2 regions of the Amycolatopsis sp. cg9 genome follow, and region 2 is predicted to be linked to the other one. Evidence: riboswitches for the same ligand, from Rfam matches in the RefSeq annotation. Region 2 holds a riboswitch; the other holds the start of a gene.
The links. Region 2 has a riboswitch for S-adenosylhomocysteine ahead of ahcY (adenosylhomocysteinase). Riboswitches for the same ligand answer to the same signal wherever they lie in the genome.
Positions count from the first base shown of each region.

Region 1 (4,590 bases), 1.1 Mb from region 2:
GAGGCGTCGAGCACGTGCACGGTCGCGTTGTCGTAGGCCGGGGCGATCTTGACCGCGGTGTGCTGGCGCGACGTCGTGGCGCCGCCGATCAGCAGCGGCAGCTTCAGCCCGCGCCGCTGCATCTCCGTGGCGACCGCGACCATCTCGTCGAGCGAGGGCGTGATCAGCCCGGACAGCCCGACGGCGTCGGCGCCCTCGGTGACCGCGGTGTCGAGGATCTTGCCGGCGGGCACCATCACGCCGAGGTCGATCACCTCGTAGTTGTTGCAGCCCAGCACCACGCCGACGATGTTCTTGCCGATGTCGTGGACGTCGCCCTTCACCGTGGCGAGCACGATCTTGCCCTGGCCGCCGGTCGACGCGAGCCGGCCCTCCTGGCGCGCCTTCTCCTTCTCCGCCTCCATGAACGGCTCGAGGTAGGCGACGGACCGCTTCATCACGCGCGCGCTCTTGACCACCTGCGGCAGGAACATCTTGCCGGAGCCGAACAGGTCGCCGACGATCTTCATGCCGTCCATCAGCGGGCCCTCGATGACGTCGAGGGGGCGGGCCAGCTGCTGCCGCGCTTCTTCGGTGTCGTCCTCGATGAAGTCGACGATGCCGTGCACCAGTGCGTGGGACAGCCGCTCCCCGACCGTGCCTTCGCGCCAGGACAGGTCGACGACGCGCTTGGTGCCGCTGCCCTTGACGTTCTCGGCGAAGCTCACCAGCCGGTCGGTGGCGTCTTCGCGGCGGTCGAACAGGACGTCCTCGACCAGTTCGAGGAGGTCCTTCGGGATGTCCTGGTAGACCGCGAGCTGGCCGGCGTTGACGATGCCCATGTCCAGGCCGACCTGCACGGCGTGGTAGAGGAACGCCGAGTGCATCGCCTCGCGGACGACGTCGTTGCCGCGGAAGGAGAACGAGAGGTTCGAGATGCCGCCGCTGATGTGCACGCCGGGGCAGCGTTCCTTGATCCGGGGCAGCGCGTCGATGAACGCCTTCGCGTAGCCGTTGTGCTCGGCGATGCCGGTGGCGACGGCGAGCACGTTCGGGTCGAAGATGATGTCCTCGCCCGCGAAGCCGGCCTTCTGCGTGAGGATGTCGTACGCGCGGCCGCAGATCTCGACCTTGCGGTCGGCGGTGTCGGCCTGGCCCTGCTCGTCGAAGGCCATCACGACGACACCGGCACCGTAGTCGCGGATGGTGCGCGCCTGGGCCAGGAAGGGCTCCTCGCCCTCCTTGAGGCTGATCGAGTTGACCACGCCCTTGCCCTGCAGGCAGCGCAGCCCGGCTTCGAGCACGCTCCACTTGGAGCTGTCGACCATCACCGGGATCCGCGCCACCTCGGGCTCGGTGGCGATCAGGTTGAGGAACGTGGTCATCGCCTGCTCGGAGTCGAGCAGGTCGGCGTCCATGTTGACGTCGAGCAGGTTGGCGCCGCCGCGGACCTGCTCGAGCGCGACGTCCACGGCGCCCTGGTGGTCGTCGGACTCGATGAGCCGGCGGAACCGCTTGGAGCCGGTGACGTTGGTGCGCTCGCCGATCATCACGAACCCGGTGTCGGCGCCGATGCCGAACGGCTCGAGCCCGCTGAACCGGGTGTGCGTGCGCGGTGCGGGCACCTCGCGCGGGCCGGCTGCCTTCGCGGCGGCCGCGATCTTCTCGATGTGCGCCGGCGTCGTGCCGCAGCAGCCGCCGACCAGGTTGACCAGGCCGTCCCGGGCGAAGCCGCCGATCAGCCCGGCGGTCTCCTCGGGCGTCTGGTCGTAGCCGCCGAAGGCGTTCGGCAGCCCGGCGTTGGGGTGGCAGGCGACGTAGGCGTCGGCGATCCGGGCGAGCTCCTCGACGTGCGGGCGCATCTCTTCGGCGCCCAGCGAGCAGTTCACGCCCACGACCAGCGGTTTCGCGTGCTCGACCGAGCTCCAGAACGCCTCGACGGTCTGGCCCGAGAGCGTCCGCCCGCTGAGGTCGACGATGGTCACGGAGATCCACAGCGGCAGGTCCGGCGCCACCTCGCGGGCAGCGGCGATCGCGGCCTTGCAGTTCAGGGTGTCGAAGATCGTCTCGATCAGCAGCAGGTCGACGCCGCCTTCGGCGAGCCCGGCGATCTGCTCCGCGTAGGACGCCTTGACCTGCTCGAACGTGACCGCCCGGTACGCCGGGTCCTCGACCTTGGGCGACAGGCTGAGCGTGACGTTGAGCGGGCCGATCGAGCCCGCGACGAACCGGCCGCCGAACTCGTCGGCAGCCTGGCGGGCGAGCTGCGCGCCGCGGACGTTCATCTCGTGGACGTGGGACTGCAGCCCGTAGTCGGCCTGGCCGATGCTGGTGGCGGTGAAGGTGTTGGTCGTGGTGATGTCCGCGCCCGCGGCCAGGTACTGCCGGTGGACGTCGAGGATGACGTCCGGGCGGGTGAGGTTGAGCAGGTCGGGGTCGCCGGTGACGTCGTGGGTGTGCTCGCCGAAGCGGTCGCCGCGGTAGTCGGCGGGGGTCAGCCCGGCACCTTGCAACATGGTGCCCCAGGCGCCGTCCAGCACCGCCACCCGCTGGTCGAACAGCTCGCGCAGGCGCGCTGTCGAGTCGAACGCGGTGGACTCTCGCGGGGTGTTCACCGGCAGCCTCCCTCAGTCGGGAGGCGCCCTTGGTTGGTCAATCCCGGCCGAGCGTGGCGGACCAGGTGGTCCGTTGCAGCGCCTCTCGGCCTGTGGTCCACGGTATCGGATCCGGGACCGGGCACGCCATCCCGCCCCACCCGGGTGTCCACTGACTGGGACACCTTCTGTCCACAAAGGATTGACACGTCGCCTCCCCGTTCGTCGCGGGTCCCTCCACCGTGCCCGTGACGTGACCCGTCGCTCTGCTCCCCGCCTGCCCGGTCCCGCCGCGTCGAGCGCGACTCGACCGGCACTGGACAAGGTCACCAAGAGTACTCGATCGGCGACCCTCCGCAGCACCGGCTCGACCTTGAAAACTGAAACACGTTCTAATACGCTCGCCCCGTGGACTACGGAATCGTGCTGTTCACCAGCGACCGGGGCATCACCCCGGCGGCCGCCGCGCGCGTCGCGGAGGCCGCCGGGTTCGCCACCTTCTACGTGCCCGAGCACACGCACATCCCGGTGAAGCGGGAGTCCCCGCACCCGCGCACCGGCGACGCGTCCCTGCCCGACGACCGCTACAGCCGCACCCTCGACCCGTGGGTCGCGCTGGCGACGGCCGCCGCGGTGACGTCGCGGATCCGGCTGTCCACGGCGGTCGCCCTGCCGGTGGAGAGCGACCCGATCACGCTGGCCAAGACGATCGCGAGCCTCGACCACCTCTCCGGCGGCCGCGTCACGCTCGGCACGGGCTTCGGCTGGAACGTCGACGAGCTCAACGACCACGGCGTGCCGGGCAACCGCCGCCGCACCGCGCTGCGGGAGTACCTCGAGGCGATGAGTGCACTGTGGACGGAGGAGGAAGCGGCCTACGACGGGGAGTTCGTGTCCTTCGGGCCGAGCTGGGCGTGGCCCAAGCCGGTCCAGGCGCACATCCCGGTGCTGCTCGGCGCGGGCCCGACGGAGAAGACGTTCCGCTGGATCGCCCGCCACGCCGACGGCTGGATCACGACGCCGTCCGACACCGACCTCGACGGGCACGTGGCGTTGCTGAACGAGATCTGGGCCGCGGAGGGCCGCACGGGAGCGCCGCGGATCTGCGCGCTCGGCGAACGGCCGGATCCGGAGCGGCTGGCGCACCTGGACGCACTCGGGGTCACCGAGACGATCTTCGGGCTGCCGGACCGGGCCCCGGAGGAAGTCGAAGCGTGGGTCGGCCGCCTCGCCGGCAAGCTCGGCCTGGCCGCCCCAGTGGGCTGAAGGGGACGTTCCTGTCATGTGACGACAGGAAAGTCCCCTTCAGCTCATCAGATGAGATGAACGTCCCCTTCAGCCCTTCGCGGCCACCCCTTGCCGCGCGCGGAGGTCGAGCTCGATCTGCTCCAGCGTGCGGCCCTTCGTCTCCGGGACCAGCCACTTCGTGAGCACGAACAGCACCACGTTGATCCCGGCGAACAGGAACATCGAACCGCCGATGCCGAGGGACTTCGGGTCGGAGATGATCGGGAACACCGCGCTGACGATCCCCGTCGCCGCCCAGAGGACCACGCTGCTCACGCCCATGCCGGCCGCGCGGACCTTGAGCGGGAAGACCTCGGACATCATCACCCAGACGACCGCGCCCCAGCCGAGCTCGTAGCCGACCAGGTACAGCACCATCATCACCAGCATCAGGATGCCGCGCAGGCCGGTGTCGTGGACGTTGAGCACGACCAGCCCCGCCGCGGTGAGCGTCAGCACCATGATCACGTTGCCGATGAGCAGCAGCGGCTTGCGGCCCCAGCGGTCGACCACGAACACGACCCACGCGGTGAACAGGAACTTCGTGACGCCCAGGAGCACGCCGGACAGCAGCGCGGCCTGGGTGGCGAAGCCGAGCCCGATGAGCATGGTCGGGAAGTAGGCGTTGATCGCGTTGACGCCGCTGAACTGCTGGCCCACCGCGAGCAGCACGGCGACGAACAGCATCGGCCGCACCCAGCCGGCGAACAGGTCGCGGAACCGCGGCTTC
Region 1 covers NZ_CP166850.1:8,225,929-8,230,518, forward strand. Annotated here, with positions in the region: gene metH (methionine synthase) at 1-2,594, opposite strand, end outside; S-adenosyl-L-homocysteine riboswitch at 2,609-2,687, opposite strand; gene AB5J73_RS38120 (LLM class F420-dependent oxidoreductase) at 2,982-3,839, shown strand; gene AB5J73_RS38125 (sugar porter family MFS transporter) at 3,909-4,590, opposite strand, start outside.
Region 1: linked by a shared signal. The riboswitch ahead of metH (methionine synthase) and the one ahead of ahcY (adenosylhomocysteinase) in region 2 are both predicted to bind S-adenosylhomocysteine.

Region 2 (4,590 bases):
CGTCGGGGCCGGCAGCGTGCGGGCGAGGTAGCGGTGCAGCGGTTCGTGCTCGGTCAGCCAGCGCAGGTGGGTCGAGATCACCGTCGTGATCATCTCGTGCGGCGAGCCCGAGGGGTGCCAGAGCGGTGCGAGCTCGGCCGTCACCAGCTCGGCCGCGCGCTCGGCGATCGCGCGCTGGAGGTCGGCCGCGTCGGCGAAGTGGCGGTACAGCCGGGTGCGGGCCACGCCGGCGCGCTCGGCGATCTGCTCCGTCGAGACCTCGGGGCCGTGCTCGGCGATGGCCGCCAGGGCCGCGTCGACGAATTCGGCGCGCCGCCGCTCCTGCTGGCCCGCCCAGCGCGCCGCCCGTCCGTCGACCTTGGTCACCCGGGAAGCCTACTCAAGTCCGGCGAGCCGGTGTACGCTCGCCGAAGTAACTAGTACAGCGCGTACCCCCTACTTTCCGGAGGCCGCCATGGGCGTCGAGGCCCAGGACCGGGACGTCACCGCGGCTCGTCTGCTCAAGAGCTCCGCGAAGAACTCCTACGACCCGTACGTCGACATCGACTGGGCCGCGCCGCTGGCCGAGGGCAAGGCCTACATGCCGCTCGAGCGCGTCTCCCTCCACGGCACCGCGCTCTGGGCGAAGCTGACGCCGGAGCAGCGGATCGAGCTGTCCAAGCACGAGATCGCCAGCATCATGAGCGTCGGCCTGTGGTTCGAGATCGTCCTCATGCAGCTGCTCGCCCGGTACGTCTTCGACCTGGACGCGCGCTCCGAGCACGCGCAGTACGCGATGACCGAGATCGGCGACGAGACGCGGCACTCGGTGATGTTCGCCCGCACCGCCGAGCGGCTCGGCGTCCCGCGCTACGGCGTCCCGAAGGTCGTGCACCGTGCCGCCAAGGTGTTCGGCGCGACCGCGGCCGGGCCCTCGATGTTCGCCAGCGTGCTGGTCGCCGAGGAGACCACCGACCGGCTGCAGCGCTCGATGATGGACGACGACGGCATCCAGCCGCTGATCCGCTCGGTCAACCGCATCCACGTCGTCGAGGAGGCCCGGCACGTCCGGTTCGCCAAGGAAGAGGTGCTGCGGGAGACGCCGAAGCTGACGAAGGCGGCCCTCCAGCGGCACCGGCTGCGGACCGCGCTGGTCGCGTTCGGCGTCATCGACAGCATGGTCGACCCGCGGATCTACCGCAGCGTCGGGATCGACCCGCGCGAGGGCCGGGCCGCGGCGCTGGCGAACCCGCACTTCCACGAGACGCGCCGCTGGATGGCCGAGAAGATCGTGCCGTTCCTGCGCGACGCGGGGCTGATCGGCGGCCGGTCGGAAGGCATCTGGCGGCGCGCGCATCTCATTTGAGGCACTGACGGCGGAATTCCCTTCGCGTCGATTGCCCGGTTCCGCCACGATGCCCGGGTGACCGCTGAGTTCCCCGCCGCCCCGCCACCGCCGCCGCGCTCGCCGTTCGCCCACCCGGTCTTCGCGGGCCTGATCGGGGTCATCGTCGGCGCGGTGCTGGTCGGCGTGCCGTGGCTCGTGCTGAGCCTGCTCGGCGGGCCGAGCGGCCGGGCGCTCACGGCGCCGCCGAGCCTGGGCGGGCTCGGCCGGGCCCAGGAGACGATCGCGAAGTTCGACGCGGAGAAGGGCAAGGACCTCATCGCCCGGATCGAGAAGACCGACCGGGAGACCGCCTCCCGCGTGTCCGCGGCCTACGGCGGTGCGGGCGCGGTGGCGCAGCAGTACCAGGACGACCGGCTGGAGCGCGCGTTCCAGCTGATCGCCGTGAGCGCCGCCTCCCCGGAGCTGGTGGCGCCGTACGAGGACACCGAAGCGCTGGGCCTGGCCGCGCCGAGCACGGAGCTCGTGCGCGTCGGCGAAGTGCAGTGCCTGGTCCACAACGACACGACGGTGGCCGGTTCGACGCCGGACCCCGAGCGGTCGTTCGTCACGAGCTGCCAGCGCAGCGGCCCGGACCTGACCGTCACGCTGCGGCCCGTCAGCGCCGAGGGCAACCGCGACCCCCGCGAGCTCGCCGGGATCGTCGAAGAGGCCTGGAAGGGACTTTCGTGACGACCACCGTCCGGCCGGCCCGCACCGGCGACGAAGCCGTGCTCGCCAAGATCGACGAGCGCACGTGGGACTCCGCGGTGTCCCCCGCTCCCCCGCCGCCGCCCGGCACGCCGTTCTTCGACGAGGGCACGCGGCCGGAGAACGTCCTGGTCGCCGAGCACGACGACGTCGTCGCCGGGTACGTCCGGCTCGACGAGGGGTTCGGCATCCCCGCCCACGCGCACGTGCTGGTGCTCGGCGGGCTCGCCGTCGACCCGGACCGCCAGGGCCTCGGCATCGCGGGACGGCTGGTGGCCGCGGCCGCGGCGGAGGCGCGCCGGCGCGGGGCGGCCAAGCTGACGCTGCGCGTGCTGGGTCACAACACCGCCGCCCGCCGGGTCTACGAGCGGTGCGGGTTCGTCGTGGAAGGCGTGCTGCGCGGGGAATTCCGCGTCGACGGCACCGACGTCGACGACGTTCTCATGGCCCTTCCGCTCGCTTGACAGCTTCCCGGCGGCTTTGCCATCCTGGATCCCGGGCCGAGAGGCGCTGCGACGGAACTCTTTCCGCCACGCTCGGCCCGCGACACGCATCCAAGGGCGCCTCCCGCGAGGGAGGTGCTTTTTTTGTGGTGTCCCACCCGTTCCTCCCGCGCGCTCCGCAACCAGCCGTCAGGAAAGAGCTCGAGGAATGAGTGACAAACTCGCACGCCGCAACGGTCTCGACTTCGCCGTCGCCGACCTTTCCCTCGCCGAAGCCGGCCGCACGCAGCTGCGGCTGGCCGAGCACGAGATGCCCGGCCTGATGGCGATCCGCCGCGAGTACGCCGCCACCCAGCCGCTCAAGGGCGCGCGCATCGCCGGGTCGCTGCACATGACCGTGCAGACCGCCGTACTGATCGAGACCCTGGTCGCGCTCGGCGCCGAGGTGCGCTGGGTCTCCTGCAACATCTTCTCCACCCAGGACGAGGCGGCCGCGGCCGTCGTCGTCGGCCCCGAGGGCACGGTCGACGCCCCGTCGGGCACCCCGGTGTTCGCGTGGAAGGGCGAGACGCTCGAAGAGTACTGGTGGTGCACCGACCAGCTCTTCGCCTTCGCCGGCGGGAAGACCCCGAACATGATCCTCGACGACGGCGGCGACGCCACCCTGCTCGTGCACAAGGGCGTCGAGTTCGAAGCCGCGGGCGCCGTCCCGCAACCGTCCGAAGAGGACCCCGAGGAGTACCGGATCGTCCTCGAAACCCTCCGCGCGAGCCTGGCCGCCGACGGCGACCGCTTCACCCGGATGGCCAAGGAGATCCGCGGCGTCACCGAGGAGACGACCAACGGCGTCAAGCGCCTCTACAAGCTCGCCAAGGACGGCGAGCTGCTCTTCCCGGCGATGAACGTCAACGACTCCGTCACGAAGTCCAAGTTCGACAACAAGTACGGCATCCGGCACTCCCTTGTGGACGGCCTGAACCGGGCCACCGACGTGATGATCGGCGGCAAGCGCGTCGTCGTCTGCGGCTACGGCGACGTCGGCAAGGGCGCGGTCGAGGCACTGCGCGGCCAGGGCGCCCGCGTCGCGGTCACCGAGATCGACCCGATCTGCGCGCTCCAGGCGTCGATGGACGGGCTCGACGTCGTCGAGCTCGACGACGTGGTGGCCACCGGCGACATCTTCATCACCACCACCGGCAACTTCGGCATCATCTCCGCGGACCAGATGAGCCGGATGAAGCACAACGCGATCGTCGCCAACGTCGGCCACTTCGACAACGAGATCGACATGGCCGGGCTGGCGAAGCTGCCGGGCATCGTCAAGAACGAGATCAAGCCGCAGGTGCACGAGTGGACCTTCGCGGACGGCCACGCGATCATCGTGCTCTCCGAAGGCCGCCTGATGAACCTCGGCAACGCGACCGGCCACCCGTCGTTCGTGATGTCGAACTCGTTCACCAACCAGGCGATCGCGCAGATCGAGCTGTTCGCCAAGCCCGGCGAGTACGCCACCGACGTCCACCGGCTGCCGAAGCACCTCGACGAGAAGGTGGCCCGCCTGCACCTCGACGCGCTCGGTGTGAAACTCACCAAGCTCACGAAGGAGCAGGCGGATTACATCGGGGTGGACGTCGAAGGGCCGTACAAGCTCGATCACTACCGGTACTGACCCGAGATTGCTCCGTTTGACGCAGTTTGCGGCACCGCAAAAGTGGCCATCCTCCCCGTGACAGCGCATCCGCCCGGCCGGCATGCCGGACGGGTCCCATGCGAAGGAGTGTGTGTCAAAGTGATCGTTCTCGGTGTAATTCTCCTGATCATCGGGTTCATCGTGGGAATCCCGGTGCTTTACACCATCGGCATCATTCTCGCGGTGGCCGGCGTGGCACTGGCCATCTTGGGCGGCACCGGCCGCCGGATCGGTGGGCGTGCGCACTGGTACTGACATAACCGCCGGTACTGATTCAACGACCGGCCCGCGGCCTGGCGCGTCAGCAGCGATGCTGGCCGCCAGGCCGTTCGGCCGTTCTCCGTCGCGGGAATCCGCGGAACGTAAAGGGTCCTCCGGCTCCG
Region 2 covers NZ_CP166850.1:7,129,236-7,133,825, reverse strand. Annotated here, with positions in the region: gene AB5J73_RS33345 (TetR/AcrR family transcriptional regulator) at 1-366, opposite strand, end outside; gene AB5J73_RS33340 (diiron oxygenase) at 455-1,345, shown strand; gene AB5J73_RS33335 (hypothetical protein) at 1,403-2,056, shown strand; gene AB5J73_RS33330 (N-acetyltransferase family protein) at 2,053-2,538, shown strand; S-adenosyl-L-homocysteine riboswitch at 2,571-2,647, shown strand; gene ahcY (adenosylhomocysteinase) at 2,726-4,186, shown strand; gene AB5J73_RS33320 (hypothetical protein) at 4,307-4,462, shown strand.